Regions from separate parts of the Streptomyces sp. N35 genome, predicted to be linked through region 2. Evidence: riboswitches for the same ligand, from Rfam matches in the RefSeq annotation. Region 2 holds a riboswitch; each other region holds the start of a gene.
What was found. A riboswitch is a leader RNA that binds a small molecule or an ion and turns the genes downstream of it on or off. The one in region 2 is predicted to bind cyclic di-AMP.
Positions count from the first base shown of each region.

Region 1 (7,574 bases), on a different contig from region 2:
GGACTCGTCGTCGTCGGCGCCCAGGAGATCGGTGTGTTCTGGTCGTTCGACCCGAGCTGACGGAGAGTGAAACCAGTGCTGACCAGATCCGCCACCTACCCCGACCGCGAAACCGCCCACTGGGCCACCCAGCAGGTGGTCACCCGTAACGAACAGCGAATCCACCGCTGGCTCGCCCAGGGCACCCGCCCCCGCCTCACCATCGAGGCGGCGTGGCCCTCACGCGACGAGCCGGTGGGCCGCGTCCTGCTCCAGGCGATGATGCTCGTGGGCCGCGACCCCGTGGACGTCCGCGCCGCCCGCGTCGTGCTGAAGCGCGAGCCGAGCAGCCCGCACGGCTTCGTCGTCGCCACCACCGTCCCGATCTACCTGTAGAGGCCTGAGCGAGCCATGCCCATGAAGCCCCTCGAATTCGACCGCCGCTACGGCGAGTTGGACCAGGTGATCAGCGCGTACCTCGGCATGCCCGCCGACGACGAGCCCGACAAGCCGAGCGAGGCCCTGCAGGCGTATCTCCGCCACACCTGGCACACCCGCCCGTGGGCCCTGGCCACGGCGGAGACCCAGCTCCGCGAGTACGCCCGCAACCCTCCGGGCCGCCTGCGCCTGAGCCTCGGCGAGTTCTACCCGGTCCCCGACGTGGGGCTGCCCGAATCGGCCGTCCAGGACTGGCTGTTCACGATCGCCGACCACATCAAGGCGAGCATCGAGGCGGGCGCGGTCCCGCCCCCGTCCGCCCCCCGCACCCACTGGGAGTGGCACGCCCGCTTCCCGGAACTCGGCCAGTTCCTCGGCGGCTGGTTCTCGCAGGACATGCCGGACGAGTTCACGGACCATGACGCTGCGGTACGAGACTACGTGGACGCGTCGGACCCCCAACTCGTGGCCCGTTTCACCGGCGAACTCCACGAACTGCTTGCCCTCCACCTCGACGAATCCGACTACGCCCTCGCCGTAGCGGAGCTGGGTATGGAGGTGGATCCGCCCCAGCCGTACGGTCCGGGCGGCTGGCTCGCATGGGTCGCGCAGCAACTCGGGGAGCCCCGGGCCGACTATGGTCCGCCGCTGCAGGGCGACTGAGTCGTGGTGGAACCGGACCGTGGTCCCACCCCGGCCCGGTGGGAGAGAGCCGTGCGCACAGTCCTCGGTGCCTGCGACGTCGTTGCTGTGGGCCCGCGACGGCGGGAGGACTGGGGGCAGGACGTGGCCGCCGTCATGGCCCGGGAGGTCGAGGACCCCCGCCGCTGGCCGGGGGTGGATCGCTGGCCGCCGGCGGCGCGGCCGAGCGGAGCCCGGCCGACCTATCCCTTCTTGCCGTACCGGGCCGACGAGCTGCGCCTGTACCTGCACCCCGTGGAGCCCGATCCCGCTGCGTGGCGGCTCGTCTCCCTGCTCGACGTGTGGTTCGAGGCCGGCCGCATCCCCGATATCGAGGTGCGCAAGGACGAGCTGCTGGGCGAGGCCCGTTGTGTGCTGGAGCGCTTCGGTTCCGATGCCGCGTTCTACACGAACTTCGACGATCATTACGTCGGCGTCGACCGCAACCCGATGAGTCCGCAGGGCTCCATCGACTGCCTCGGCGAACTCGACATCGACTGCGGGCTGGTGGCGGTGTCCGACGACGAGGTCGGTGTCTTCTGGTCGTTCACGGAGCTGTGAAGGCAGCGTTCCGTGTCACAGACCGAGTGGCTCTCTCGTCCCGTACGAGACAGCACCTCGCGAACGCAGGAGAGATCATGCACACCACCCTCTGGATCATCACCGCCCTCCTCGCCACCGCCTTCCTCTTGAGCGGCATCCTCAAAGTCGCTGTGTCCAAAGAGCGGATCGCCGCCTTCGGGTCCAGTGCCGAGTGGGTGCACGAGTTCAGTGCCGCGGGGGTCAAGGGCATCGGGGCGGTGGAGGTGCTGGCCGCGTTCGGGCTGGTGCTGCCCGCCGTCACCGGTATTGCGCCCGTGCTCGTGCCCCTCGCCGCCGTCGGGATCATGATGCTGATGACGGGGGCGGCCGTCGTGCGGGTCAGGCGCCGGGAGTTCAAGCTCGTGGTCGCCGACCTCGCGTACTTCGCCCTGGCCGCCGTTGTCGCCTGGGGGCGGTTCGGACCCGAGGCCTTCTGAAGGCAGCGAGAGCCGCACGTCCCGGCCCTCACGACACCCGCGTAGCCCCCGCGAACGGCATCGAGTCCACCGGAGCCAGCCGCACCGGCGCCGACGGATTCGGGGCGTGGATCATCTGTCCGTTCCCCACGTACAGCCCCACATGGCTGATGCCCGAGTAGAAGAACACCAGGTCGCCCGGGGCGAGTTCGGAGCGAGACACCCGCTGGCCCGCATTGATCTGCGTATAGGTCGTACGGGGCAGGGAGACGCCCGCCGAGCGGTACGCCGCCTGCGTCAGACCCGAGCAGTCGAAGGCGCCCGGGCCCGAGGCGCCCCACACGTAAGGGCTGCCCAGCGCGCCGTACGCGAAGGAAACAGCCTGTGCGGCACGGGCGTTGGGGGCCTTGAGCGAGCCGCGGGGCATCTCGCGCGACGCGCGGTCCCCGGATGCGCCGTCGGCGTAGGAGGCCTGCTGGGCGGGGGAGAGCGTGGCGAGCAGCTCACGGGCCTTGTCCAGCTTGCCGTTGATCTCGGCCTTGCGCTGCTTCAACGCCGCCTGGTGCTCCCGCAGTTCGTCGAGCCGCCGGGCCGCCTCGCTGCGCAGCTGCTCGATCTCGCGCAGATCGTCCCGTACGCCCTCGATGGCCGAAGCCTGCCGGCCGGCCGTCTGCGCGGCGAGCGAGGCGCTGTCGAGGAACTCCTGCGGATCGGACGCGAGGGCCAGCTGCATCGTCGGGTCGATCCCGCCGGAACGGTACTGCTCGGTCGCCGCATGACCCAGCGCCGTACGCGCCTCGTTCAGCTTGTCGCTCTTGCGGGCGGCCTCGTCCTGCAGCTCGTTGATCGCGCCGCGGGCCTTCTGGGCCTTCTCCCGCGCCCCGTTGTACTTCTCGGTGGCGACCTCCGCCTCGTGGTAGAGCTTGTCGACCTTCGCCTTCACCTGGGCCGGGGTGAGCCGGGGCTCCGCCTGTCCTGATCCCTCGAAGAGGGTCGTGGACGCGGCACCGGCCAGAGCCAGGGTCAGTGCGGTGCGTGCCGTATTGCCGGTGATCGAGCCGGTGAGCGAACGCGGTTTGGGCTTGCGATGCGCGGCCAACCTCAGACACTTCCTTACGCGTCCGGCGGTAGTGACCGACTGCCGTCCTGATCCTGTCTCGGGCGGCGGTGGGGAGCCGGTCACTGGGCAAGGACGCTAAACCTCTCCGTCACGGGGTGGTGACGGAAAGTGCGGAAGTGGTCTCGTGTGCCGGGATGCTGACCGCATATGACCGCGCTCGAGATGCTGCGTGCCAGAGGGACTCGGAGAGCTGACCGATACGCCCGAAGCGCCGGTTCACGAGCGGGTGATGTGCTACGGACCCGGACACAGGAGGCGTTCGGGCACCCTCTAGGCTCCGGGCCATGGACGTACTCATCAACGTGTTCGTCGCGCTGCACATCATCGGTATCGCCTCGCTGCTCGGCGGTTTCCTCACGCAGATGAAGGCGATGGGCGAGAACGCCGCGCGCTTCACCCCGGCGATGCTGCACGGCGCGCTCACCATGCTGGTCACGGGCGTGGCCCTGGTCGGCCTCAACCAGGCCGACGACCAGACCGTGAACAACATCAAGATCGGCGTGAAGCTCGCCGTCCTGATCGTGATCCTCGGTCTCGTCTACGTGAAGCGTGACGAGGAGAAGGTCGACAAGGGGATGTTCGCGGCGGTCGGTGCCCTGACCACCGCGAACATCTTCATCGCGACCCTGTGGACCTGATTCCCCGGGGCCTGGCTGCCCGGACCTGACTGCCCGGTCCTGACTGCCCGGACCTGATTCCCCGCTACGCCGGGCGTACGACGCTGTGGATCGGCATGTAGTAGATCGACTCGACCCGCACGTTGGCGCCCGGCTTCGGCGCGTGGATCATCTCGCCGTTGCCGATGTAGATGCCCACGTGGCTGATGTCGTCGTAGAAGAAGACCAGGTCACCGGGCTTGGCGTTGTCGACGCTCACGGTCGTGCCGGCCTTCACCTGGTCCCAGGTGGTGCGCGGCAGTGAGATCCCCGCCCGCGCCCACGCCTTCTGCGTGAGACCGGAGCAGTCGTACGAGTCGGGACCTGCCGCTCCCCATACGTACGGCTTGCCGATCTGGGACTGCGCGAACGCGATCACCTTCTCGGCCTTGGCCGCGTAGGCGTCACCGGAGTCGGAGGCGGGCGGATCGGCCGGCTCCTCGGCGGCCTCCTCCTGCGCGGCCTCTTCCTTGGCGGCCTGCTCGGCCGCCGCCTTGCGCTTGGCCTCTTCCTCCGCGGCCTGCTTACGGGCCAGCTCCTCGGCCTTGCGCTTGGCCTCGGCCTCCCGCTTGCGCTCCAGCTCGGCGAGGCGCGCCTTCTCCTCCGCCGTCAGCTTCGACAGCAGCTCACGCGCCTCGCCCAGCTTCTTCTGCACGTCCTGCTTGCTGGTCTTGAGGTCGCCCTCGGACTCGGAGAGCTGCGCGAGGGAGTCGGTGGCCTCGTCCCGCTTGTCGTTCGCCTGCGTCTGGAGCGACTTGAAGTCCTCGACGGCCTTCTGCTGCTGGCCGGAGAGCCGCCCCATCAGCTGGCGCTGCGCGAAGTAGTCGTCGGGGTTGTCCGACAGCAGAAGGACGGCGGTGTCGGACGAAGTGCCGTTGCGGTACTGCGCGGCCGCGATCTGGCCGAGCTCGCGCCGGGCATCGTTCACCTTCTCGGTGCGCTGGGCGACCTCGTCCTGGAGGTCGTTCAGCTTGTCGCGCTGCTGGTCGGACTTCTCCTTGGCCAGGTTGTACTTCTGGGTGGCGGAGCCGGCCTCGCGGTAGAGATCGTCGACTTTCTTCTGCACCTCCTCGAGGGAGGGCTTGTCGGGCTCGGCGGGCGCGGCGTTCGCGGTCTGCGCCAGCAGCGCCACGGAGGTCAGCGCGGCCGAGGTGATCCCGACGGCATGCGAGGTACGTATTCGACTGGTCCGCGGCTTGCGGTGCGACGCCAAGACCGGCGCTCCTTCCAGTTGGCGCCTACCGGGTTAGCTGTCGGGTTCGGGCGGTATGGAAGGTCTGCCCTACGGGACGTTGGGGGCGTCCCGATTCACCCCAGGTGTTGGGTGGGTCCCCGGCTCCGGATCGCCTTGACGACGCCCCGGACTCAGCGCAGGCCACGCGGTCCCGGCGATGGTCGCCGGCGGGGGTACGAGCGGCCCGGAAGCACGCTAGCCAACTCGTGTGGCTGCTGTGAAGGTTGATGTGCGATATGCCCGATACATTTTCGTGACCTTGGCGACTCGGCGCCGACGCCCCCGTCCCCTATGTCTTCGCTTGTCACCACAACAGGAGTTTTACCGAGGCGCCTTGACCTCCGACGCCTCCCCTCCCCGGCCCCTCCCCGGCCCCTCCCCGGCTCCTCCCCGACTCCTTCCCGCTCCTCCCCGGCTCCTCCAGCGATTCCTCCTGCAAACCCTCCGGTAATCTGACGCTTTCCCCACAAGGAGTTGCGTAAGTGGAGTTCCGGCTGCTCGGAGCGGTTTCCGTCGCCACCGAGACCGGTGAACTGCCACTCGGCCCCGCCAAGCGGCGCAGCCTGCTCGCCGCGCTGCTGCTGCGGCCCAACCACCCCGTTCCCGTGGACCAGTTGACGGCCGCGCTGTGGGACCACGAGCCGCCGACGCGGGCCCGGAGCGTGATCCAGGGCCATGTGTCGCGGCTGCGGGCCCTGTTCGCAGGGGTGGAAGCGGACGTGTACGGCGTCGAACTGCTCACCCAGGGCACGGCGTACGTGCTGCGCATGCCGGAGAGCCTCCTGGACGCCCACCGCTTCGAGGAACTGGTGGCGCTGGCCCGCGGTCAGCGGACGCCGGCCGACGCCGTCGCGATGTACCAGGAGGCCCTCTCGCTGTGGCAGGGTCCCGCCCTGACCGGAGCGCACCCGAGCCCGCCGCTGCAGGCCGCCGCGCACGCGCTGGAGGAACTGCGGCTCGCCACCGTGGAACTGCTGGCCGCCGAGTACACACGGCTCGGCGAGCACGCGCGGGCCGCGGCCGTACTGCGCGTGGAGGCGGACGTTCATCCGCTGCGCGAATCGCTGGCGGCCGCGCTGATGACGGCCCTGCAGCGGGCGGGCCGCCGTTCGGAAGCGCTGGACCGGTTCCACCGCACGCGGCGGCTGCTCGCCGATGAGCTGGGCGTAGATCCGGGGCACGAGCTGGCGGACGCGTATGCGGTGGCGCTGCGGGGGGAGGAGCTGGGCGGGGCGGGAGGTGCGCGCGGCGGCACGGGCATCGCGGCGGAACCCTCCTCGCCGTCGATGACACCCATGGCGCCCCTGCAACCGGAGCCGCACTCTCCCGAACTCCACTCTCCCGGACCGCTCGCTCCCGAGCCGCGCTCTCCCGGACCGCACGCTCCCGAGCCGTACTATCCCGGACCGCACGCTGCTGAGCCGCACGCTCCCGAGCCGCCGTCTCCCACCCCCCTCGCCGACACCATCGACCTCCTGCCCCGCATGCCGCGCGGCTTCCACGGCCGGGCCGCCGAACTCACCGCCCTGTCCCGCGCCGCCGCGGGGGAGGCCCCCGTGTGCCTGGTCACCGGGCCCGCGGGCGTGGGCAAGACGGCCCTCGTGGTGCACTGGGCGCACCGCAACCGCGCCGCGTTCCCCGGCGGACTGCTCTACGCCGACCTGCGCGGCTTCAGCGACACCGGCACCGTGCCCCGTATCGACGTGCTGCGTGAATTCCTGCTCGCGCTCGGGGTCGCGCCGCACCGGATCCCCGAGTCGGCCGAGGGCGCGTCCGCGCTGTTCCGTTCCCTTGCCGCCGACCGCCGGCTTCTCGTCGTACTGGACAACGCGCACGGTTCCGCCCAGGTCAGAGAGCTGCTGCCGGGCGGCACCGACTGCGTCACCGTCGTCACCAGCCGCTACCGGCTGCGCGGTCTGATCGCCTCCGACGCCGCCCGGCCCGTGCCCGTCGACGTCCTCGGCCCGGACGACGGCACCGCGCTGCTCGCCGCCGTGCTCGGCAAGGAGCGGGTCCTCGCGGAGGCGGTGGCCGCGCGCCGCCTCGCCGAACTCTGCGGCGGTCTGCCGCTCGCCCTGCGGGTCGCCGCCGCCCGCCTCGCGGACCAGCCGGACTGGTCGCTGAGCGAGATGAGCGCCGAACTGTCCGACGCCTCCCGCAGGTTGAGCCTCCTGGACGTGGAGGACACGGGCGTGCGCGCCGCCCTGCGGCTCACCGCGAGCCGGCTTCCCGCGGCCGCCGCGCACCACTTCGCCCACATCGGCAGGCACCCCGGCACCCATTTCGACCGCTACACCGCCGCCGCCCTCGCGGGTACGGACCCGGACGCGGCGGAGGCCGCCCTCGACCGGCTCGCCGCGGCCCACCTCGTCATCCGCACGGCGCCGGGCCGGTGGACGCTGCACGATCTCGTACGGCTGTACGCGCGCGGCCTGGACGCCGGACCGGAGGCGCTGCTGCGGGGGCTC
Region 1 is NZ_JAEIMH010000056.1:36,484-44,057, forward strand. Features, by position in the region: gene JAO81_RS27465 (hypothetical protein) at 1-60, shown strand, start outside; gene JAO81_RS27470 (RNase A-like domain-containing protein) at 76-375, shown strand; gene JAO81_RS27475 (contact-dependent growth inhibition system immunity protein) at 391-1,080, shown strand; gene JAO81_RS27480 (hypothetical protein) at 1,132-1,659, shown strand; gene JAO81_RS27485 (DoxX family protein) at 1,737-2,117, shown strand; gene JAO81_RS27490 (C40 family peptidase) at 2,146-3,195, opposite strand; gene JAO81_RS27495 (hypothetical protein) at 3,501-3,854, shown strand; gene JAO81_RS27500 (C40 family peptidase) at 3,919-5,085, opposite strand; cyclic di-AMP (ydaO/yuaA leader) riboswitch at 5,092-5,253, opposite strand; gene JAO81_RS27505 (AfsR/SARP family transcriptional regulator) at 5,589-7,574, shown strand, end outside.
Region 1: linked by a shared signal. The riboswitch ahead of JAO81_RS27500 (C40 family peptidase) and the one ahead of JAO81_RS32030 (M23 family metallopeptidase) in region 2 are both predicted to bind cyclic di-AMP.

Region 2 (7,574 bases):
GAGGTGAGCGCTCCCTTGCGGTGACGTACCGGCGAGGCGCAGGCAGGGGCCCGGACGCGCGGTGCGGGGGCCTGGACGCACGGGGGAGGGATCGGACGCACGGGGCAGGGATCGGACGCACGGGGCAGAGTCCGGACGCACGAAGGCCCGGCGCGTTTTCACGTGCCGGGCCTTCGTCCTGAGTAGCGGGGACAGGATTTGAACCTGCGACCTCTGGGTTATGAGCCCAGCGAGCTACCGAGCTGCTCCACCCCGCGTCGGTAAACACAACTGTACGCCATCCGCGGGACACCTCGCGCCACGGTTTTCCGCGAGGCCGGAAATCCTGGACCCGGCGGCGCCTCCGTGACCAGGCGGGCGGCACCCGCGGTCACCTGATCGGCCCGCACGGATTCGCCGCCCGACCCGCCTGCGGGAACCCTGGTGAGGTGCGCGGCGGTGGCCCGCGGCTGCCGGGAGCGACGAAGAGGAGCTCCCGGAAACCCCGGGACACGTCACACCGGGTCGGACGGTGGCAGGAGACAGGCCGGTGGGGAAGCGAGGACGACGGCACACGGCCAAGGACGCGGACGCGTACGAGGCCCGCCCCGGGATCACCCGCACCCGCGCCTTCGTCAGGACCCTGCCGCTGCTGCTCATCGGCGGTGGACTGCTGCTCACGTTCGTGACGCCGCCCAAGTTCACCGGGGCTCCGCTCTTCTCCGCCGCGCCGCTGATCGCCGCACCGTTCTTCTCGCTGGCCAATACCCTCCTGACGGGCTTCATCGCGGTCGGTGCGCTCACCGGGCTGCACCTTTACAACGGGACCGCGGGCAAGACCGAGTCCCTCACCGAGATCGTGACGGTGGTCACCGTCGCCGTGCTCGCGGTGCTGATCAACCGGGTCGTCACCCGTAGCAGCGAGCAGCTGGCCTCCGCCCGCAGTATCGCCGTGGCCGCCCAGCGGGCCGTACTGCCGGAGCCGGCTGCCCGGATCGGGGGTCTCGAGGTCGCGGCGCGGTACGAGGCGGCGCAGGCGGACGCGTTCATCGGCGGTGACCTGTACGCGGTGCAGGACACCCCGCACGGGGTGCGGCTGATCGTGGGGGACGTACGGGGCAAGGGCCTGGGGGCGGTGGAGGCCGTGGCCGTCGTCATCGGCGCCTTCCGTGAGGCCTCCGAGCAGGAGGCCTCACTGGAAGCGGTCGCGCTCCGCCTGGAGCGGGCGCTGGCCCGCGAGGGGACCCGGCGGGACGGGCTCGACGCGGTGGAGGGGTTCACGACCGCGGTGCTCGCGGAGATCTCGCACGAACACGGCGCCGTACGGCTCATCAACCGCGGGCATCCGGAACCGCTGCTCCTGCACCCGGACGGAAGGCTGCAGATCCTCGCGCCCGAGCAGGCCGCGCTGCCGCTGGGGATGAGCGATCTGGCGTCCTGGCCGGACCGCGGGGTGACGGCCGAGCTGCCGGCGGGGGCGATGCTGCTGTTCTACACGGACGGCCTGAGCGAGGCGCGCAGCGCCGAGGGGGTCTTCTACGATCCGGCGGCGCGGCTCGAAGGGCGGATGTTCCCCGGGCCCGACTCCCTGCTCTCCGCGCTCGTCGAGGAGGTGCGCGAGCACACCGGCGGCGGAGCGCCCGACGACATGGCGCTGCTCGCGATCGCGCGGCCGGCCGCGCGGGCCGTGATGTCACCGAAGGTGACCGAGGGGCAGCCCTCCGCATAACAATTGATGCACCGTCAGAATTCTGATGACAGTGACTTGTCTCAACTTCCTTGGCGACTCGTCCGATTCCGACCCCTCGTGTCCCCTAAGTCCAGGCCAAAGCAGCTAACGATCTGTCGGAACGGCTTGGAATCCCGGGCCCCCGTCTATTAACGTTCGATAACGCAGCGCGGTCGTCCCAGCCGTCACAAGAGATGGCTCCGTGCGCACACGCTTAATCCCGCAAGGGAGCCGGGGAACCACTTTTTGGGGTGAATCGGGCATGCGGCACCTTCTTCGAAGGCGTCAACGCCCGTAGGAAACCTTCCTGTTCCGAACCCGTCAGCTAACCCGGTAGGCGAGAAGGAAGGAAAGGAGTCTGCCCTCGTGGCGACCCCCGCAGGCCGTGGTACCACCGCCGATCCGTATTTCGCGGACGGCACCCAGGAGTTCAGGTTCGATGACGAGCCCTGGGAGGAGTGGAACCCGACCGAGGAGTCCATACGTCCCGTCCGGGGCAAGCACCGAGCCGCCAAGCAGCGCGGCGGACTTGCCCGCAGCCCCCCCGTTCTCGGCGTCGGTGCCATACCCGCCGTCGGCGCGGGCGGCATAGCCACCGCTAAGGACAAGCCGCCGGTCCCGATCTCCATGCCGGACCTCGGCGAGCAGGCCAAGAAGATTCCCGTCGTCGGCTCCCTGATATCCGACGACTCCGACTCCGGTGCCGACGGGCAGTCCGGTGTCGCGCAGGCCACCGCGGCCACGCTGCCCGTGGCCGCCACCAGCTCCAGCGAGCAGTCCACCGCCGACGCGGGCGAGGCCCTGCGGGCCCGGATCCTGGAGCAGGCGCAGAACCAGGAGGACGAGGCGGACGCCGCCGCTCAGGCCGCTGCCGAGCAGGCCGCCGCCGAACTGGCCGCGAAGGCCGCCGCCGAGAAGCAGGACGCCGCCGAGAAGGCCGAGGCGGAGGCCAAGCGCAAGGCGGAGGAAGAGGCCAAGCGCAAGGCCGAGGCGGAGCGCCTGGCCAAGCTGGCCAAGAGCTACTCGCTCCCCACCACCTCGTACACGATCACTTCGACGTTCGGGCAGGCCGGTTCCATGTGGTCCTCCGGGTCGCACACGGGTCTGGACTTCGCTGCTCCCACAGGTACCCCCATCAAGTCCGTCCACACCGGCACCGTCAAGGAGGCCGGCTGGTCCGGCTCGTACGGCTACCGCACCGTGGTCGAGCTCGCGGACGGTACGGAGATCGCGTACAACCACCAGTCGTCGATCGGCGTCAGCGTCGGCCAGAAGGTCACGACCGGCGATGTCATCGGCCGCGTGGGCTCCACCGGCAACTCCACCGGACCGCATCTGCACCTCGAGGTCGAGACTTCGGGCGGCAGCCTGATCGACCCGATGGCCTGGCTGCAGAGCAAGGGCCTCAACCCCTGATTTCCGTACGGAACTTGTGAGCGCCGTAGGGGTACGGCGTACCTGAACCCCGGCAGTCCTGACGGCAACCCCCCGACGTCAGGGCTGCCGGTTTTGGGGTTCCATGGGTGATTTGCGCGCGTTTCATGGGTGCTTCACGGGGCTTCACGGGGCTTCGCGGGCAAGGAATAGCGGCTTCCCGTGCGGGTGTTGATCACTTCATGACCTCCTTGCGCCCCCTCGGCTCCTCCGACCTCGAAGTCCATCCGCTCTGCCTCGGCGGCAACGTCTTCGGCTGGACCGCCGACGAGACCCGGACCTTCGCCGTACTCGACGCGTACAGCGCGGGCGGCGGCAACTTCATCGACACCGCCGACTCCTACTCGGCCTGGGCCCCCGGCAACCAGGGCGGCGAGTCCGAGACCCTGATCGGCAAGTGGCTGGCCGCGCGCGGCAACCGTTCCGATGTCGTCATCGCCACCAAGGTCGGCGCGCACCCCGCGTACAAGGGCCTCTCGGCGGCCACCATCAAGGCCGCCGCAGAGGAGTCGCTGCGCCGGCTCGGGACCGACTACATCGACCTGTACTACACGCACTTCGACGATGAAGGCGTGCCGGTCGAGGAGATCGTCACCGCGCTCGACGCGCTGGTGCGCGAGGGCAAGGTGCGGGCCGTGGCCACCTCGAACCTCACCGCCGAACGCCTCCGGGAATCACTGGAGTTCGCCGAGCGTGAGGGCCTTGCCCGGTATGTGGCGCTTCAGCCGCACTACAACCTTGTTTCACGTGAAACGTACGAGGGTTCGAAGCAGGAGCTCGCCTCGCAGTGGGGTCTGGCCGCCGTGCCGTACTACGCGCTGGCCTCCGGCTTCCTCACCGGCAAGTACCGCCCCGGCGCCGAGGTCGACAGTCCGCGCGCGGGCGGTGCGGCCAAGCACCTGGAGACCGAGCGCGGCCGGCGGGTGCTCGATGCCCTCGACGCCGTGGCGAAGGCGCACGACGCCGAACTCGCCACGGTGGCGCTCGCCTGGCTCGCGGCCCAGCCGACGGTGGTCGCGCCGATCGCCTCGGCGCGCACCGTGGAGCAGCTGCCGGCGCTGCTCGCGGTGGGGGAGCTGACGCTCACGGACGAGGAGCTGCGACTCCTGACGGCGGCTTCCGCCTAGCAGTCCGGTCTCTGCCGTGTACGCGCGCCGCCCGCTCAGCCCGCGGGCGGCGCGTACGGGTCGGGGGCCGCGTACGGGCCGCCGAGGGGCTGCTGCGGGTGTGGGTAGCCGTACCCCGGCTGGCTCGGGATGTACGGGATGTAGGGAATCTGCGGGCCGGGCACCGTCATCGGCCCGTATGGGTTCGCGTACGGGGCGTACTGCCGCGGGAACGCCGGCGCCGTCATCCGTGCCGCATGGTCGAGAGCGGGGCGCGAGGGTCCCCGACGGGACCAGAGCGCCTGCAGCAACTCCCTTTCCCGGGCGACGAAATCGGCGCCCGCACGGCCGCTGCGGCCCCGGTGGCGCAGGAACGCCAGGGCCGTGGCGAGGGAGATGTACTCGCGGACGGTGCGCGCCACGTCCTTGCCGTGGGCCCCTGCCGCGTACTGGCGCGCCATGCGGCGGGCGCGCAGGGTGCCGAGGGCGTACGGCTCGGGGGCGGTGAGCCAGCCGGCGGCGACGTACGCGGGAAGTTCCTCGCGGACCGTGCGCAGTTCGCGCTGGCGGCTGTAGATCGTCAGCCAGGTCAGCAGGCCGAACGACGGGACCATGAAGCCGACGTAGACGAAGAAGAAGCCCAGGCCGCCGAAGGAGGCGGAGCCGTTCCACGCGGCGTGCATCCCCATCGCGAGCAGCAGGCCGGCGACCGGGAACAGGATCCGGCGGAGGCGGTGCCGGTCGGCGGCGAGGGCGGCGAAGCCGAAGCCGATGCCGGTGAGGACCGTGAACAGCGGGTGGGCGAACGGGGACATCACGATGCGGACGAAGAAGGTCGCCGCGGTGACCGAGTCGAAGCCGATGCCGTCGACTCCGCTGGCCTCGTCGGTGCCGTAGGCGTTGCCGAGATAGAGGATGTTCTCGGTGAACGCGAAGCCGGTGGCCGTGACCCCGGATATCACCACGCCGTCGACGAGACCCTTGAAGTCCCGTCTGCGGAACAGGAAGACGAGCAGGATCGCCGCCGCCTTGACCGTCTCCTCGACGACCGGGGCGACGACGGTGGCGCCGAGGGTGTCGGCGCTCGTGGGGTCGGCGGTTCTGGTGGCTATCCAGCGGGTGGCGAAGGAGTTCGCGACGATCGCTATCAGCGCGGCCGCGCAGGCACCCCACGCGAACGAGAAGATCAGGTTCCGCCAGGGCGCCGGTTCGACCCGGTCGAGCCAGCGGAACGCGGCTATCAGCAGCGGTACGGGAAATATCGCGAGGGCCAGACCCACCAGGAAGCCCTCGGTGCCGGTCTCCTTGCGGACCAGCGCGAGGATCACCAGACCGGACAGGGCGAGCAGGGTGATCAGCGCGCCGGCTTTCACGGCACGGCGCTGCCACCAGTGCACAGGCCTGCCGAGACCGGCGACCGGGTGGGCCGGCGGGTGCGGAGGCTGGGGCGGTGCGTTCACCCCTCGACCCTAACGAGCCGCAGGGGGCTTGTGCGATGCCGGGCGCGACGAAGAGGAGCGCCCGGAACCCCGGGAGACCCCGACCCTACGTACGCACGAAGATCAAGTCGTGGACCACATGGTCCTTGTCGAGCCCCTTGCCCTCGAAGCGGGTCAGGGGGCGGAAGGCGGGCCGCGGGGTGTAGCCGCCGTCCGGCTGCGAGTTGGTGAAGTCGGGGTGGGCCTCGAGCACCTCGAGCATCTGCTCGGCGTACTCCTCCCAGTCCGTCGCGCAGTGGATGAACCCGCCGGGCTTCAGACGGGACGCTGCGAGCGTCAGGAACTCCGGCTGGATGATGCGGCGCTTGTGGTGGCGCTTCTTGGGCCAGGGGTCGGGGAAGTAGACGCGCACGCCGTCGAGGGAGTCGGGCCGGAGCATCTCGCTGAGCAGGATGATCGCGTCGCCGTTGGCCACGCGGACGTTGTCGAGTCCGTTCCGCTCGGCGAGCCCGAGGAGGTTGCCCTGGCCGGGGGTGTGCACATCGACGGCGAGGATGCCGGTGTCCGGGTCGTCCGCGGCCATCTGCGCGGTGGCCTCGCCCATGCCGAAGCCGATCTCGAGGACGACGGGGCGTCCCTCGAACATCTCGGCCAGGTCGAGCCGCTGCTTGCCGTCGATCTCGATGCCCCACTTCGGCCACAGCCTGCGCAGGGCGTCGCCCTGGCTCAGGGTGACGCGGCTGCGGCGCGGCTGGAAGCTGCGGATCCGCCGCTCGAAATGCGACCCGGCGGGGTCGGGACTCGGTCCCTCGCCCTCGGCGAACCGTCGGTTCTTCTCCGCGCGGGCGGCGGAGGCGGCGGCGCGGGTCTCGGCGTCGTACGGGTCGGGGCGGCCCTGGGTGGGGGCGGCGGCGGGGGTTTCGGGATGCTCGGACACAGTGGGGTCGATTCTACGGAGGGTTGCGCAGGGGCGCGTCCCGCCGGTCAGCCCACCTGCGCCAGCACCCTGCGCGCCACCTCCCGCCCGATCGGCAGCGAAGCCGTGGCCGCAGGTGAGGGGGCGTTGAGGACATGCACGGTCCGTGCGCCCTCCACGAACAGGAAGTCGTCCGCCAAGGTGCCGTCGCGCAGGACCGCCTGGGCGCGGACGCCCGCCGGGGCCGGATGGAGGTCCGATTCCATGACCGCGGGGAGCAGTCGGCGGACCGCGCGCGTGAAGGCCGGGCGGGACAGGGAGCGGCGCAGTTCGCCCGCACCGTAGCGCCAGTGCTCGCGGGCTATCCGCCACGAGCCGGGCCAGGTGAGCGTGTCCGCCAGCTCGCGGGGGCGTACCACCGACCAGTCGTATCCCTCGCGCGCGAGGGCGGGCACGGCGTTGGGCCCGACATGGACCCCGCCGTCGATGCCGCGCGTGAGGTGCACGCCGAGGAAGGGGAACGCCGGGTCGGGCACGGGGTAGACCAGGCCGCGCACCAGCTCGGGCCGGGCCAGCTCGTAGTACTCGCCGCGGAACGGCACGATGCGCATCCCCGGGTCGTCGCCCGCGAGGCGCGCCACACGGTCGCAGTGCAGCCCCGCGCAGTTCACCAGAACGCGGCCGCGCACGATCGCCCCGGACGCCGTGCGCACCGCGACCCCCCGGTCCGCGCGCCGGTCGATCCGCGTGACCTCCGCCCCGTACCGGATCTCGGCGCCCGCGTCCCGTACCAGCGAAGCCAGCTGTACGGCCACCGCGCCGAAGTCGCAGATCCCGGTCGTGGCCACATGGATCCCCGCGAGCCCCCGCACCTCGGGCTCGAACTCCGTGATCTGGCTGGGGCCCAGCTCCCGAACCGGAATCCCGTTCTCCCGGCCGCGCTGCACCAGGGCGTGCAGCCGGGGCAGCTC
Region 2 is NZ_JAEIMH010000076.1:6,334-13,907, reverse strand. Features, by position in the region: gene JAO81_RS32045 (hypothetical protein) at 1-2, shown strand, start outside; tRNA gene JAO81_RS32040 (tRNA-Met) at 184-257, opposite strand; gene JAO81_RS32035 (PP2C family protein-serine/threonine phosphatase) at 530-1,708, shown strand; cyclic di-AMP (ydaO/yuaA leader) riboswitch at 1,910-2,063, shown strand; gene JAO81_RS32030 (M23 family metallopeptidase) at 2,075-3,124, shown strand; gene JAO81_RS32025 (aldo/keto reductase) at 3,325-4,269, shown strand; gene JAO81_RS32020 (PrsW family intramembrane metalloprotease) at 4,305-5,708, opposite strand; gene trmB (tRNA (guanosine(46)-N7)-methyltransferase TrmB) at 5,794-6,624, opposite strand; gene lhgO (L-2-hydroxyglutarate oxidase) at 6,672-7,574, opposite strand, start outside.

Region 3 (7,574 bases), on a different contig from region 2:
CGGATCCGGCCGCGGCCGCGCTGCGTCTGACCGCGCTGCTCGACGGCCTCGCCGTGCAGAACACCGCATACGCCGCCGGCCCCTCCCGCACGACCATTCTGACCTGGGTGGACGAGGCACTGGCGCGTGAACTGGGCCTGGCCCGGGAGGCGTTGACACGGAACGCGCGCTGAGCGCGACGGCCCGGGGACACACGCGCGCTGAGCGCGACGGCCCGGGGGACATGCGAGTCCACCGGGCCGTACCGTCCGTTGCGATGCCGATCCGTTGGCTCAGCGCAGTTCGTACACCTCGGTCACCGTGACCCGGTCCTCGATCTCGCCGGGCGCGACCGGCACGCCTTCCTTGTCGAACTGCACCGCCGGAAGCGCCACCGGCCGCGGCATCCCGCTGTCGCCCTCGTTCACGGACACGAGACGCCCCAGCTTCATGCCGCTGAGCTCGGCGTACTGGGCGGCCTTGGCGTGTGCGTCCCTGTGCGCCGCCGTACGGGCCCGCTCGCGCAGCTTGCGGGTGTCGGCGACGTCGAAGGCCACCGAGTGGATCCGCCCCGCGTCGCCGGCGGCGTCCATGACCTTCTGCAGAACCGAGCCGGCCTTGTCGATGTCGCGGACGCGCACCGAGAAGACCTGTCCGGCCTGGTAGCCGGTGACCTTGCTGGCACCGTTCGGCTCGTGCTGGGTGACGGCCGAGACGTTGAGGCTCTCGGTGCGGACGTCCTTCTCCGCGATGCCCGCCTCGCGCACGGCGGCGAGCATCGCGTCGGCCGCCTTGTTCTGCGCGGCGAGCGCCTGCTGTGCGGTCTTCGCGGTGGTCTCGACGCCGATGTGCAGGATGGCGATGTCGGGCGCCGCCGTGGCCTGCCCGTCACCGGTCACGGTCACGAGGGCGGGCGCGGGGGCGGGAGCGCTGTGCGGTGCGGGGGCGGCCGGCTCCGCGGCGAGTGCGGGGACCGCGCCCGCCGTGAGCATGCCGCCCGCGAGGGCGGCTGCCGCCGCGGCGCGGGCGACGAGCGGGGACGGAGTGCGTACGGCCATGGGGTGAGGTCCTCCGGATCGGGGGTGCGGTGCGCCCGGGCGGGGCGGCCCGGGCGCGCGGACATCCCAGCACCGACAGCCCGCCGTGCCGGTACGCCACTCCCGGCGGAACCGCCCTGTCACCTCACCGGTCCAGCCGGCAAACACCCGCCCCGCACCCGCGAACGTCAAGCGGGGCCCCTCAAATTCACGCCATCGAGTGACAGCACTCCGGCGCACGACCCCGACTTCATGCACGGCGCTTAGATTCGGCGCCGGACACCCCGGCCCCCGGTGTCGCCCGAGCTGCGACAGCAGACGACCTGGGGGAAAGGTGTTTCCCGACGCTCAACAGTCCACGCCCCTGATGCGACGCGATGGCGAGCGGCTCACCGTGGAGCTGCACGGCGAGCTGGACGTGGCCATGGTCCTGGACATCGAGGACCCGCTGCTCCAGGAGCTTCGCCTGCCGACGGCCGAACTCGTCCTCGACATCCGCCTGTTGACCTTCGTCGACTGCAGCGGGATCGCCCTGATCGAACGGCTCCGGGCGCGCCTCGGCCTGACCGACGGCCGTATGGTCCTGATCTGCACGGACCCGTTCGTGCTGCGCATCCTCACGTACCTGGGCGTACCCGACTCCGTCCCGGTCCTCGCCAGCCCTCCGTACGACGCTTACCGGGCGCACCCGTCGGCCGACGGGGGGCCGCGGGGGGGGCGGCCGGCCGGGGGCCGCGGAGGGATCAGGGGAGCACAGGGGGGTCGGCCCGCAGGGGACCGCAAAGGGAGCAGCTGACCGCGAAGGGATCAGCCGACAGGCGCCTTCAAGGGCAGCAGATCCGGCCGCTTCGCCGACACATGGTCACCCGAGGACTCCCCCCTCAGCCGGCGCCCGATCCACGGCACCAGGTACTCCCGCGCCCACTGGATGTCGTCCCGGCGCACCGCGAGCGCGGTGCGCGGCGGCAGCTCGGGCCAGGCCTGGTCGGGGTCGGCGGGGATCTCCAGGCCGAGCACCTGGGCGGCCCGCAGCGCGACACGGGTGTGGCCCTCGGGCGACAGATGCAGCCGGTCGCCGTCCCAGGCGCGCCGGTCCTGCACCGAGCGCAGCGACCACAGATCGAGCACCGGGCACCCGTAGCGGTCGGCGATGGCCCGTACATGCGCGGTGTACGTGGCGATCTTTCCGCGCAGATGCCGGAGAACCGGCACGTCGCGGGTGTCGAAGCCGGTGGTCACGACGACCGTGCCGACGGCCGCCGTCAGATCGGCGACGGCCCGCTCGAAGCGTTCGGCGACATCGTCGGGGTCGGTGCCCGGGCGGATGATGTCGTTGCCGCCGGCGCAGAAGGAGACCAGTTCCGGCGCGAGCTCCTTGGCGCGCGGAACCTGGTCCTCGACGATCTGGTCGAGCAGCTTTCCGCGGACCGCCAGGTTGGCGTAGCGGAAGCTGTGCTCGGGGTGGCGGTCGGCGAGCAGCACGGCGAGCCGGTCCGCCCAGCCGACGAAGGCGCCATCGGGGCCAGGGTCTCCGACGCCTTCGGTGAAGCTGTCGCCGATGGCCACATAGGAGGCGAAAACCGCCGGGGTCACGGCGGTGAGGGCTGCGGGTGTCGTCGAATCGTCTGCCACGTCGGCATATTTTTCACCCCGGTACGTGACCTACGCCACCGTAGGTGCCTCTTGACGGCTGGTGAGATAGGACACTCGTAAAGTCTCGTCCAACCTGGAATACGCCTCAAAATCCCAAATGCCAGGTAGTCCGGGGCCCATGGGGCCCCGGCACCGGGCGGGGCCTCCGGGGGCCGGGGGGAGAGCGATACGCCGTACGAGCGCAGGTACGCGACGGGGTCCATGTCCGAGCCGTAGCCCGGGCCGGTGCGGACCTCGAAGTGCAGGTGCGGTCCGCTGGAGTTGCCGGTCGAGCCGACGAGGCCGATCTGCGTACCGCCCGCGACGCTCTGGCCGGTGGACACCGACAGCTGCGACATATGGGCGTACTGCGAGTAGCGGCCGTCGGCGTGCTGGATGACGACCTCGTTGCCGTACGAGCCGCTCCAGCCCGCGGAGACGACGGTGCCCTCGCCGATGGCCTTGACCGGGGTGCCCGAGGCGGCCGCGAAGTCGGTGCCGGTGTGGTAGCCGCTGGACCACATGGAGCCCGCGGTGCGGTACTGGGTGGAGACACCGGCGGCGACCGGGGCGGTGAAGCCGGAGGTGGTGGCGGCGGCCTGCTCGGCCTTGGGCGCGGGAGCCTCGGCGGCCGGTGCTTCGGCCGTCCCGGCAGTGCCGGCGTCGCTCCGCACGGAGGACTTCGAGGCGTCCGCCGGCGCCTCCTTCGCCGTGCCGGTGGCTCCGGCGGCGGCCTGTACCGCGGCTCCGATCTTGAGCTTCGCGCCGGGCACGATCAGGCGCGGGTCGTCGCCGATGACCTTCTTGTTCGCGGCGTACAGCGGCTTCCAGCCGCCCTCGATGCCGAGGTCGTCGGCTATCGCGGAGAGCGAGTCGCCGGTGACGACGGTGTAGGTCTTGTCGGCCGACTCGGCCTTCTTGACCGGCACGCTCTGCACCGGGGCACTGGCCACCGCCGCGGCCTGCGGCGTGGCGGCCTGGGCGCCGGTCGCACCGAGCAGCGGAAGGGCGAGGGCGGCGCCACCCGTGCCGGCGACGGCGAACGAGCGGGTGAGGCGGGCGGACTTGGGACGGCGGTGCTTACCCTTCGCGGGCATGGCGCATTCCTTCTCCGTCGCCTGCGAGGTGAGCTGTCGGGTTAGGACTGGAGATGTCCCGTCGCACCAGGCGACTTCACCCCAAGCCGCTCCGGTGGGACCGGAAACGGCGTCTTACCGTTGGGTCCCCCGCTCCTGCCGTGCACGGGTGTGGGGCGAATTCCGGTGGCGGCAGGATTGGGCGTCCACCGGGTTGTCGGTGACCGTAAGGGAGCGGTGAGGCGGAAAACAAACATCTCAATTCCCTTGGACCACACAGGAGCTGATCCATTCCGGGAATTACCGTCACCCTGCGTGGATAAACGATCTTTACCATCCGCATACCCAGCGGAATTCACCGACGGAGATCGCCACACACCGTCACGTATATGATCCCGCTCACGCCCGAAACGCCACCACCCTTTACTTCAGGGCCAGTTACCCCTTAGGTCCCGAATCGGGCATTAGGGGCGCACCCGACGGAACCGGTAGACACCGGCATCGAAGTCCCCTTTGAGGCCCGTGCGCAGTCCGTGGTGCAGCAGGACCGAGCCCCGGTACACCTCGTCCGTCCCGAGGAGTTCGTACGAGGCGTCGGCGGCGATCCCGTGCAGGCGCACCCGCGCCACGGGCTCTCCGTACCGCTGGGCCTGCAGCCACGCCAGGACGACGAGCTCGTCCCCGCGTACGTACTGCACCGCGCTCAGTCCGCCCCGCGGGGCGCGCAGCCGGTGCAGTTCGCCGAGCTGGACGGTGTCCCGGATCTCCTTGTAGAGCGAGACCCACGAGCGCGCCTCGTCGCGTTCCTGCCGTGTCCACTCGGCGAGGTCACCGCCGACTCCGAGCACCCCCGCCATCGCGCTCACGAAGCGGAAGCGCAGCGAGCTGACCCGTCCATTCAACTGCACGTTCGGGCTGTCGGTGACCCAGGCGGCCATGACCCGCGCCGGGTGGACGTGGGTGAATCCGTGCTGGATGTCGAGCCGGTCGAGGGGGTCGGTGTTGTCCGAGGTCCACACCTGGTCGGTGCGGCTCAGCACGCCCAGATCGATACGCCCGCCACCGCCCGAGCAGGATTCGAAGGCCACCCCGGGATGGGTCGCGCGCAGTCGGTCGAGCAGTCGGTAAAAGGCATGCACATGCTCATTCCAGAGCTTCTGCGGATAGGCCTCGCCCGGCCAGCCGGCATCGGTGAAACACCGGTTGAAGTCCCACTTCACATAGTCGATCGGCGCCGAGGAAAGCAGCGTGTGCAGCTGCTCCCACAGATACTCCTGGACGTCTTCGCGCGCCAGATTGAGCACCAGCTGGTTACGGAATTCGGTGCGTGTACGACCGGGATGGTGCTGCACCCAGTCGGGATGCGACCGGTACAGATCGCTGTCGGCGTTCACCATTTCCGGCTCGACCCAGATGCCGAACTGCATACCGAGTGCGTGCACTTCATCGGCCAGGGGCTTCAGACCGCCGGGGAAGCGATCCGGGTTGGGGGTCCAGTCGCCCAGCCCGGCCCGGTCGCTGACCCGCGCCCCGAACCAGGCGTCGTCCACGACGAACAGCTCCACGCCCATCTCGGCCGCGTGGCGGGCGAGTTCGAGCTGCTGCGGCGCGGAGATGTCGAAACCGGTCGCTTCCCAGGAGTTGAACAGCACGGGCCGCACCCGGTCCGCGTCAGGGATCACATGCTCCAGCTGATACGCGTGCCAGGCCCGGCTCACCCCGCCGAAGCCGCCGTCGCTCCAGAGCCCGGCGAACACCGGCGTACGCCAGGTGTGCCCGGGTTCGAGGAGCACCTGGCCCGAGTCGTCGTGTCCGGTGCCGCCGGTGAGCTGCACCAGGCCGCCGGGCAGCTTCTGCACGGCGATCCGCCAGGCGCCCGACCAGCCGAGCGCGCAGCTGTAGACCTCGCCGTGCTCCTCCCCCGCCCCGTCGGCGTCCAGCGCCACCCACGGCAGGTACTGATGCCCGGTATGCCCGCGCCGGCTGCCGATCACATGCTCCCCGTACGCGAGCGGCACCCGCTCGACCCGCGACTCGGCCGCCCAGCGGCCGTGCAGCTGGGTGAGCCGCCAGGCGTCGCGCTCGGGCAGCGTCCAGGCCGCCGAGTCGGCCCGCAGAATCTCGACCGCCGGCCCCTTGCCTTCATGAACGAGTTCGGCGTCGCGCTCGACGACATCGCCCCGCATCGCGTATCGCAGGGTGATGCGCAGCCCGTGCACGTCATCCGTGAAGCCGAGCTTCAGCACCCCGTCGTCCTGCGCGGCCTGCGCGAACCGCCATTCGGTGCCGCGTACTTGAGGAGTACGCACCGCCAGGGCGGGTCGCACGAACCGCGCCCCGCCCTCGACCGGGTACTCCTCGCGTCCGTCGAGCGGGGACTCGAACCCGCTTGCGGCAGGCTCGGGTTGGACCGCGAGCGCCTCGGCGTCGGCGAGGGCGATGCGTGGCCCCCAGTGCAGATGGAGCAGTTCGTCGCGCTCACTGAGCATCAGCGCATAGCTGCTCGTAGGGCCCGAGAGCAGCCAGATCCGTCCGTCTCCGCCGACCTCGATCATCGGGCCCCCACCATTCGTCACCACATTCCGACAGGTACGCGCAGGTGCGCACATCATCCGCGCTCGTCGCGCTCCGCCGCAATGGCCCGGCACCCGTCGTTCGCATGGAGTTCGCCCGTACCGACTGGCCAGAATGTGCGGGCGGGCGCAGATGATTGCCCCAGGAATCCATGTCGTATCGTCGAATGCGCGTGCACCTGTGCGCAGCCGTCGGCAGTCCTGCCGGCGACCACCGTGGGAGGAGCCCCCGTGACGCAGCAGATCCCGTCGACAGAGCCCGAACTCGCCGGGGTACGCAACTTCCGCGACGTGGGCGGACTGCCGACCACGGACGGCAGGCGGGTACGCCACGGTGTGCTGTTCCGCAGCGGTCATCTCGCCCATGCCACCGAGTCGGACGCCCAGTTCCTCGCCTCGCTCGGTCTGCACACGATCTTCGACTTCCGCAACGCGGCCGACCAGAGGCTCGAGGGCGCCGATGTCGAGGTGCCCGGGGTGCGCAATCTGAACCTGCCGCTGACGGACCCGGCGGACGGCGCCGAGTTCTGGCAGATGGTCCGCGACGGCCATGTCGACGAGCTCCGCAAGATCCTCGGCGACGGCAAGGCCGCGGCGCGGATGTCCACCACGTACCGCGTCATCGTCCGTGAGCGCACCGCCGATCACGCGCGAGTCCTCGCCGAGCTCGCCGAGGACAGCGTGCCGGCGCTGATGCACTGCGCCGCGGGCAAGGACCGCGCGGGCCTGTCGATCGCGGTGACGCTGCTCGCGATCGGCGTCGAGCGCGAGGCGATCATCACGGACTACCTGGAGTCCAACGCCAAGCACCGCCGCTACAAGGTGCGCCGCTCCAGCGACGCCCCCGAGGCCTGGTCGGCCGAGGTGATGGAGCTGCTCAGCCCGCTCTTCGACGCGCGCGCCGAATATCTGGAGGCGGCGTTCGACGAGATGGAGAAGCTCTGGGGCTCCGTCGAGCGCTATCTGGAGGAGGGCCTGGGTGCCACGGCCGAGGTCCGCGAGAAGCTGCGGTCGAAGCTGCTCGACTGATCTGCGGTACGTCCACGCAGTCTCGGAGGCCGGACCTACGGGTTCCGGCCTCCGACTGGTGGTTCCCGCTCCGACTACTGGTTCCGGCCTCCGAGCACGAACAGCAGATACACGAAGAACGCGAAGAAGTGCCCGGCGATCAGATACACGAACAGCCTGATCACCAGGCCGCGCGGAAACTTGTCCTCGATGAACCGGCGCGTGCCTCCCCGGGATTCGGGAGTCGCCCCGCCGCCGAATTCGTGTGC
Region 3 is NZ_JAEIMH010000003.1:168,922-176,495, forward strand. Features, by position in the region: gene JAO81_RS02590 (TetR/AcrR family transcriptional regulator) at 1-173, shown strand, start outside; gene JAO81_RS02595 (SIMPL domain-containing protein) at 273-1,037, opposite strand; gene JAO81_RS02600 (STAS domain-containing protein) at 1,384-1,812, shown strand; gene JAO81_RS02605 (SGNH/GDSL hydrolase family protein) at 1,824-2,648, opposite strand; partial or broken gene JAO81_RS02610 (peptidoglycan DD-metalloendopeptidase family protein) at 2,831-3,745, opposite strand; cyclic di-AMP (ydaO/yuaA leader) riboswitch at 3,749-3,913, opposite strand; gene JAO81_RS02615 (alpha-galactosidase) at 4,189-6,279, opposite strand; gene JAO81_RS02620 (tyrosine-protein phosphatase) at 6,529-7,326, shown strand; gene JAO81_RS43900 (DUF6126 family protein) at 7,401-7,574, opposite strand, start outside.
Region 3: linked by a shared signal. The riboswitch ahead of JAO81_RS02610 (peptidoglycan DD-metalloendopeptidase family protein) and the one ahead of JAO81_RS32030 (M23 family metallopeptidase) in region 2 are both predicted to bind cyclic di-AMP.

Region 4 (7,574 bases), on a different contig from region 2:
ATCGGAACGGGCAGCAGGTGCGCGTTCGGGCCGCCGAGGTAGCGGAACAGCGGAAGGTCGCTGGCCTCGGAGGCGGCGTGGGCGACGGCGAGCGAGACGCCGAGGATGGCGTTGGCGCCGAGGGAGCCCTTGTTGTCGGTGGCGTCCAGGTCGATCATGGCCTGGTCGATGAGGCGCTGCTCGGTGGCGTCGTAGCCGACGAGCTCCGGGCCGAGCTGCTCGATGACGGCCAGAACGGCCTTCTCGACACCCTTGCCCTGGTAGCGGTTGGCGTCTCCGTCACGGAGCTCCACAGCCTCGAACGCACCGGTGGAGGCACCGGACGGAACGGCAGCACGCCCGGTGCTGCCATCGTCGAGGCCAACCTCGACCTCGACCGTGGGGTTGCCTCGGGAGTCCAGGATTTCCCGGGCTACGACGACGTCGATGGACGGCACGAGCATCTCCTTCTGGGATGTGACGCTAGAAGTGCAGGGTCGCTTTGGCCTTGCGACAAGAGCCTAACCGGCTCTGAGGCTTCGGCCAGCCGACCGCCCGTCCCCTGGGACGAAAAGAGGCCCGAAGGCCCGTAATACGGGGCAGAAGGGCCTCTGACCGGACACCTTTATTACCGGCCGGTACGGAACGGGCCGGGCATATCGGGCAGGAGCGCAAGACCCCGGCCCGGCGGGGCGGGGGGGCCGGCGCGGGGGGGGGGGAGCGTGGGGGGAATCGCCGGGGGTGGCCGGCTCGGGTGGAGCCAGCGTGGCTCGGCTCAGGTGGAGCCGGCCTGGCTCAGCTCGGCTCAGCTCAGGTGGAGCTGCTGGCCCGGGAAGATGAAGTCCGCGTCGTCGACGATGTCGTCGTTCAGCTTGAAGAGCTTCTCCCAGCCGCCCTTGACGTCATGCGCCTCGGCGATCTTCGAGAGGGTGTCGCCGGACTTCACCTTGTACTCGCCGTCACCCTTCTCGACCTTCTTGCCGGTCGGGGTCTCGACGGTGCGCTGCGAGCGGTCGGCCTTCGGAGCGGACTCGCGCTGCGGCGCGGACTCCTGCTTCGGGGCCTGCTGCTGCGGAGCGGACTCCTGCGCGGCGCCGGCGCCGTTCGAGGCGTTGGACAGGCCCACGCCACAGCTCGGCCAGGCACCCTTGCCCTGGCCCGCGAGGACCTTCTCGCCGATGGCTATCTGCTGCGCCTTGGTGGCCTGGTCGGCGGTGGGCGCGTAGGCCGTGCCGCCGTAGCCGGACCAGGTGGAGGCCGAGAACTGCAGGCCGCCGTAGTAGCCGTTGCCGGTGTTGATCGACCAGTTGCCGCCCGACTCGCACTGGGCGACCTGGTCCCACTCGGAGGTGGTCGCGGCGGAGGCGGAGCCGGCGGTCATCAGCGGCGCGGCGATCGCGGTGCCGGCGACACCGGCCAGCGTGACGGCGCGGACGGCCTTCTCGCTCTTGGTCAGACGACGGTGCTTGCCAGTGCCCTTGCCCGAAAACAGCATGGAGTTTCCCCTCACCGACGCCTGCGAGGTGAGCTGTCGGGTTCGGGTGCAGTGAGTACCCGGTGTCCGAAATGAACGTGTATCCACGTATCGATATCGGACACTTCACCCCAAGCCGGGTTGGCGGTCTCTCAACCACCGCCCACGGCGCAAACCTTGGGTCCCCCGCTCCTGCCTACGGCGCATGACGCGACGACTGTTCCCGTACGTCCGCCGGCAGGATTCGGCGTGCGGTCGTCGGGGCTCACCAATGGCGAGCGGTCACGACCGTAAACGGGCAAACGCTCGAATTTCAAAGAGAATCGGGGGCGGTGAGACCCATCTCTCACTTCCCCCGAAGCTCCTTTATTACGGACATTCGCTGCCGAACTCGCCCATGTCCCTACCCCTGTTATCGCGTCAGTTCTGACCGAGCGCCAGGTCCTGGCCAGGCACGATGAGGTTCGGGTCGTCGCCGATGACCAGGCGGTTGCCGGCGTAAAGGGAAGTCCAGCCGCCCTCGACCTGCTGGTCGTCCGCGATGCCCCAAAGGCTGTCGCCGGGCCGCACGGTGTACGCGCCGTCCGCGGCGCCCGCGTCGCGCGCCTCGTCGTCACGCGAGGCATGCCGGCCGGAGGAGCCACGGTCGGCGTCGGCGGTGTCGTCGGGGGCGCGGTCGCCGCGGTGGCGGCCGGAGGAGTCGTCGGGCGAAGTGGCGGAATCGCCGCCGGAGTTGTCGGATTCGTCACTTCCGGCGGTGCCGCCGCCCTCCGTGCCGCCCGGAGTGGGCAGGTCGTCCGGAATGCCGGAATCGTCCGAGGGGGATGAGGGGGATACGGAGGAGCCGCCGAGGTTCCAGTCGCTCTCGCCGAACAGCGGGAGGTCACCGAGGCCGGGAGTGGCCGAGGCGGAAGGGTCACCAGTCGCCGAGGCGGAGGGGGCCGAGGGGTCCGAGGGGTCCGCAGTGGCCGAGGCGGAAGGGTCCGGCGATGCGGTCGATCCGTCCGCGTCCGACGTCGCGCCGCCGTCCGCCTTCTCGGACTTGTCCGTCTTGCCGGACTCGCCCTTGCCGTCCTGGGTCTTGTCCCGCTCGCTCTCCGGCGTGGCGCTCGGCGATGCCGTCACGAGCCCGGCGATCGGCGCGCACGTGGCCCAGGCCTGCGGGCCCTGCGCCGCGACGACCTTCTCGGCCACGGCTATCTGCTCGCCGCGGCTGGCCAGATCGGCGGTCGGCGCATAGTCGAGCCCGCCGAACTCCTCCCAGGTCGTTTGGTCGAACTGCAGCCCGCCGTAGTACCCGTTGCCGAAGTTCGCACTCCACACGCCGCCGCTCTCGCACTCGGCGAGGCGGTCCCAGCTGGAGCCGTCGGCCGCGCTCGCGCCCGTCGCGCCGAACAGCGGCAGGGCGAGCGCTGAGCCGGTGACGCCGGCTGCGACGACCAGGCCGGGGACCTGGCGGGGTCGACGGTGACGACCGTTCCCGGAAAGCATGTGAACGCCTTTCGCGTGACTGCACTGCTGAGGGACCACGGGGAACTCGGGCCCGTACATACGTCAGGTCCTGGGTCCCCAGTGGCAGCTGAGCTAAGCGGTGAACGTAGCCGCATTCGAACGTCAGTCACAAGTCGATGCAGCGCAGATCACGTGAAAGTCACAGTTTTGACGAGGCGTCAGTTACTGGACGTCGTCAGCGTGTTACGAGGCAGGGCGTTCTGGGGTGAACTCGACCGGTAGCGCCCGCAATCCGCGCATGATGAGCCCCCCACGCCACCGCAAATCGCCCTCTTCTCCCGCAAGCCGGAGATCCGGCAGACGCGTGAGCAAGGTGGCGAGCGCCGCCTGTCCTTCCAGTCGGGCGAGCGGCGCGCCGAGGCAGTAGTGGATGCCGTGCCCGTAGCCGAGGTGCTGGTTGTCGCGGCGGGAGAGGTCGAGGGTGTCCGGCTGCTCGAAGCGCTCGGGGTCCCGGTCGGCGGCGGCGAGGACGACGAGGACCGGGTCGCCGACGGCGATCCCCTGGCCGCCGATGGTCAGGTCCTGGGTGGCGAAACGCCAGGTCGCGAGCTCCACCGGCCCGTCGTAGCGCAGGAGTTCCTCGACTCCCGTCTCCAGGAGGCCCCGCTCCCCCACGGCCAGCGACTCCTGGAGGCGGGCGCGCTGTTCGGGGTGACGGAGGAGTTGATAGGTCCCGTTGCCGATCAGATTGACCGTGGTCTCGAAGCCGGCGAAGAGCAGGATGAAGGCCATCGCGGCCGCTTCGTTCTCGGTGAGGTGCTCGCCGTGGTCGCTCGCGCGGATGAGACCGGAGAGCAAGTCCTCGTCCGGCGCAGGGTGTTCGGGCAGTTCGGCGCGCTTGCGGTGGATCAGCTCGGCGAGATAGCCGCGCATCTTCTTGACGCTGCGCGCGACTCCTCCGCGCGGCCCGCCGCCATGACGGATCATCATGCCCGCCCAGTCACGGAAGTCGTCCTGGTCCTCGGCCGGTACGCCGAGCAGATCGCAGATCGCGTAGATGGGGAGCGGGAAGGCGAACTCGTGGATCAGATCCGCGCTCCCCTTCCGCGCGAAGGAGTCGATGAGCTGGTCGGTGAGCTCCTGCACCCGGGGCGCGAACGCGGCGACCCTGCGCGGCGTGAACGCCTTCGAGACCAGCCGCCTGAGCCGGGTGTGGTCCGGCGGGTCGATGTTGAGCAGATGGGTCATCAGGTCGGCCTTGCGTTCACCGGGGATGCCCGTCCTGCCCTTGGCCCGCTCGTCCCCGGCGTGGTGCACCGGATTCTTGCTGAGCCGCTGGTCGGCGAGCGCCTGCTTGGCGTCGGCGTACCGGGTGACCAGCCAGGCCTCGACCCCGCTGGGCAGCGTGGTGCGGTGCACCGGGGCGTGCTCGCGCAGCCAGGCGTAGGCGGGATACGGGTCGGTGGCGAACTCCCAGGTGAAGAGTTCAGGCGGAGTTGTTCCGGTCGGCGTGGGTCCGGTCGGGGCGGTGCTGGTCACCCCTCGACCGTATCCGCCTCTCCGCTCCCCTTCTCGCCGGCCTCCACGACCCTGATCGCGTCCCGGTACGCCCGCCCCGCCGCCCGCAGTGCGGCCTCCGGGTCGATTCCCTCGGATTCCGCGCGGACGGCCAGGGCGAGCAGTTCGTAGCCGAGGCCCGTGCCCTGGGGCAGCGGAACGTCGAGCCCTGCCGTACGGACCCGTGAGGCGAGCTTGGCGGCCAGGGCGAGGCCGGGCTGGCCGAGCGGGACGCCCTCGGTGACCGAGTCGCGCTGCTTCTCCTCGGCCTTGGTGCGCAGCCAGTGCGCCTTGACCTCTTCGGGGGTCTGCGCCGTGTCATCGCCGAAGACGTGGGGGTGGCGGTGGATCAGCTTGGTGACGATGGTGCCCGCGACATCGTCGATGTCGAAGGGCTCCTCTTCGTCCTCGGCGGCGATCCGGGCGTGGAAGACGACCTGGAGCAGGACGTCGCCGAGTTCTTCGCGCAGCTCCGTACGGTCGCCCTCCTCGATGGCCTCGACGAGTTCGTAGGCCTCCTCGATGCCGTATTTCGCCAGGCCCTTGTGGGTCTGCTGCGAGGACCAGGGGCACTCGCGGCGGATGCGGTCCATGACCTGGACGAGGTCGAGGAGGCGGGCGCCCGGCAGATCGTACGAGGCCGGGAGCAGCTCGAGGTCGGGCATCCGCACCCGGCCCGAACCCGCGAGCCGGGCCAGACCGTCGGTGAGCAGGGGGTCGCCCTCGCCGCTCGCGAGCACGATCACGGTGCGGTCGCCCGCGCAGGCGTCGATCAGTTCCTCGGCGGCGGGGGTGCGCTGCTCCACGGTGACGCCCGCCTCGCGCAGATACGGGAGTTGGGGGTGGGCCGGGTCGGCGCACAGGACGAGATCGGCGCTGTGCAGAGCCTGCCAGGCCGGCCAGGACAGGAGGCCGGGGGCCACGCGGTGGGTCGTGGTGAGCAGGACGATGCGGCCGGGGGCGTCGGGAGCGTTCACGTCGGCCAACGTACCCCGCGGCCGCGTCAGGGATTCACCCGTGCCCCGGGCTTTCGCCGGGCACGCACGCGTACCGCACCGTCACCTTCGCCGGACGCTCACGCGTACCGCACCGTCACCTTCTCGAAGCCGAGCGAGGTGAGCAGGCCCTCCAGCATCGCGGTGGTGTTGCGTTCCGCGCGGGCCGTCAGGCCGCTGTCCTTGGCCGCGGCGGAGATGTGCCGGACCGCGAGCTTGTTCACCGCCTGTTCGCCGGCCGGGTTGTCGGAGAACAGGTCACCGAGCCGGTCCAGAATTCCGCGCTGCTTGGAGACGGTGTAGGAGCGGTCGGGGTCGAGCGTGGCCTTGGCGAGCTTCGCGTGCGGCAGGACGAGGGTGGCCGCGGTGCGTTCCTTGTCGACGCGGACGTTGTCCTCCTTCAGGGCGCCCAGGTCGACATAGGCGCTGGCGGTGCCGGAGCCGACGAACAGGGTGCGGGTGCCGCGGATCGCGTCGGGCAGGAACTTGGCGTCCTTCTCCAGGTCGACGACGACCTGGTAGGAGCCGGCGGCGCCTTCGTAACGGCTCATGTCCCGCAGCGACTTCAGTACGGCGGGGCCTGAGCGGTCCTTGGTCTCGGAGCCGAAGATGTCGTCGAGGCCGGGCAGCAGGCGCAGCTGTCCGGCGAGCAGGACGAGGACGAGGGCCACGACGAGCGCGGCCGGGAGTTTGATCCACCAGGGCAGCCTGCGTGCGGAGCTTTCCTTGCCGAGCGGCCGCCGGGGCTTGGTCTCGGTGGTTGTCATACGGGCCGAGTGCCCGCGTCGGGCGCGGGCACTCATACGGCCGGGGGGGTTACGCCTCCTTGGCGCCTGACACCTGACGCAGCCACGGCGTCACCGTGTCCGCGCGGCGGCTCTTGGTCATGTCCCAGGTGCCGTAACGGGGGTTGAGGTCCACGTCCAGGGAGCGGGAGGCGTCCGAGAGTGCCTTCCAGAAGGCCTGCTGTCCGGTCTCGGTCTGGGGGTCGGCGCCCAGGGCCTGGTACAGCTTCTGGGCCTCGATCTCCGTACGGAGGGAGTCGTCGATCCGCGACGGCGGGATGTTGTACTGCTGCAGCCAGCCCGCCTCCAGGGCCTCCTGGCTGCCGGCCTGCTTGACCAGTTCGCCGCGCAGGCCCTGGATCTCCTTGCGGGTCACGGTGACGCCCGCGTCCTCGGCGGCCTGGTGCAGGACGCGGTCGAGGACCATCGACTGCAGGGTGTCGCGGGTGAGGCCGCCGGTCTTCTCCACCGCCTGGGCGTAGTTGTCCGTCTTGGCCGTGGCCGCCTGCTGGGCACTGCGCACCTCGTTGACCCGGGACTGGAGCTGCGCCATGGAGATGCGCTCCTCGCCGACGACGGCGGCGGCGCCGGGATGGGCCTCGTTCGAGCAGGCGGCCAGGAGGGGCGCCGCGGCCAGAAGGGCAGCGGAGAGGGTGAGTGCGGTGCGACGGCGGCGGTGCAAAGGGGGCCTCCCGGCGGCTGCGGCGAGATTGTGCGTCAGTGCACAAGCCTTGCGGTGATCGATGTTAGGCAGTGGGCGTGCGGTTCGGCCACTGGTTCGACCAACGATTCATGGGCAGTTCGGGATGCGCGTCCATACCGGTGCGCTGTCAGCCGCGTACCTGCCCCAGCCAGTGCAGCGTGCGGCGGATTTCGCCCGGGAACGCGTGCGCGGGTCCGTGCACCCGTTCCGCGTCGTACAGGAGCGCGCGCAGCATGTCGTGGGCGGCGGCGCGGTCGCCGAGGGCGAGCAGCAAGTGGCCGATGCGGCGGCGGACTTCGAGGGCGATCTCGCGGTCGGTGGTCGCGTACTGGTTCTCGTAGTACGGAAGGAGCGCCCGGTATTCGGTGAGGGCGGCGGCCGGTTCGCCGAGCTGTTCGAGGCACTGGGCGGCGTCGTAGCGGAACTGCAGGGCGGCCGGATCGGCGACGCCCGCCTCCGCCGCGCGTTCGTCGGCGAGGCGGCGCAGTTCGGGCAGGGCACGGCGGTACTGGCCGTCGTCCATCAGCGTCGCCGCGTACTGCTTGCGCAGGGTGCGTACGACCGGTGAGTGCTCGCCGTGCTGTGCGGCGGCGGCGGGCAGGATCGCGCCGAGGATGTCGACGGCCTGG
Region 4 is NZ_JAEIMH010000059.1:8,245-15,818, reverse strand. Features, by position in the region: gene eno (phosphopyruvate hydratase) at 1-443, opposite strand, end outside; gene JAO81_RS28185 (transglycosylase family protein) at 785-1,474, opposite strand; cyclic di-AMP (ydaO/yuaA leader) riboswitch at 1,478-1,667, opposite strand; gene JAO81_RS28180 (transglycosylase family protein) at 1,874-2,944, opposite strand; gene JAO81_RS28175 (cytochrome P450) at 3,149-4,444, opposite strand; gene JAO81_RS28170 (nucleoside triphosphate pyrophosphohydrolase) at 4,441-5,439, opposite strand; gene JAO81_RS28165 (DUF4230 domain-containing protein) at 5,538-6,224, opposite strand; gene JAO81_RS28160 (SurA N-terminal domain-containing protein) at 6,274-6,924, opposite strand; gene JAO81_RS28155 (serine/threonine-protein kinase) at 7,073-7,574, opposite strand, start outside.
Region 4: linked by a shared signal. The riboswitch ahead of JAO81_RS28185 (transglycosylase family protein) and the one ahead of JAO81_RS32030 (M23 family metallopeptidase) in region 2 are both predicted to bind cyclic di-AMP.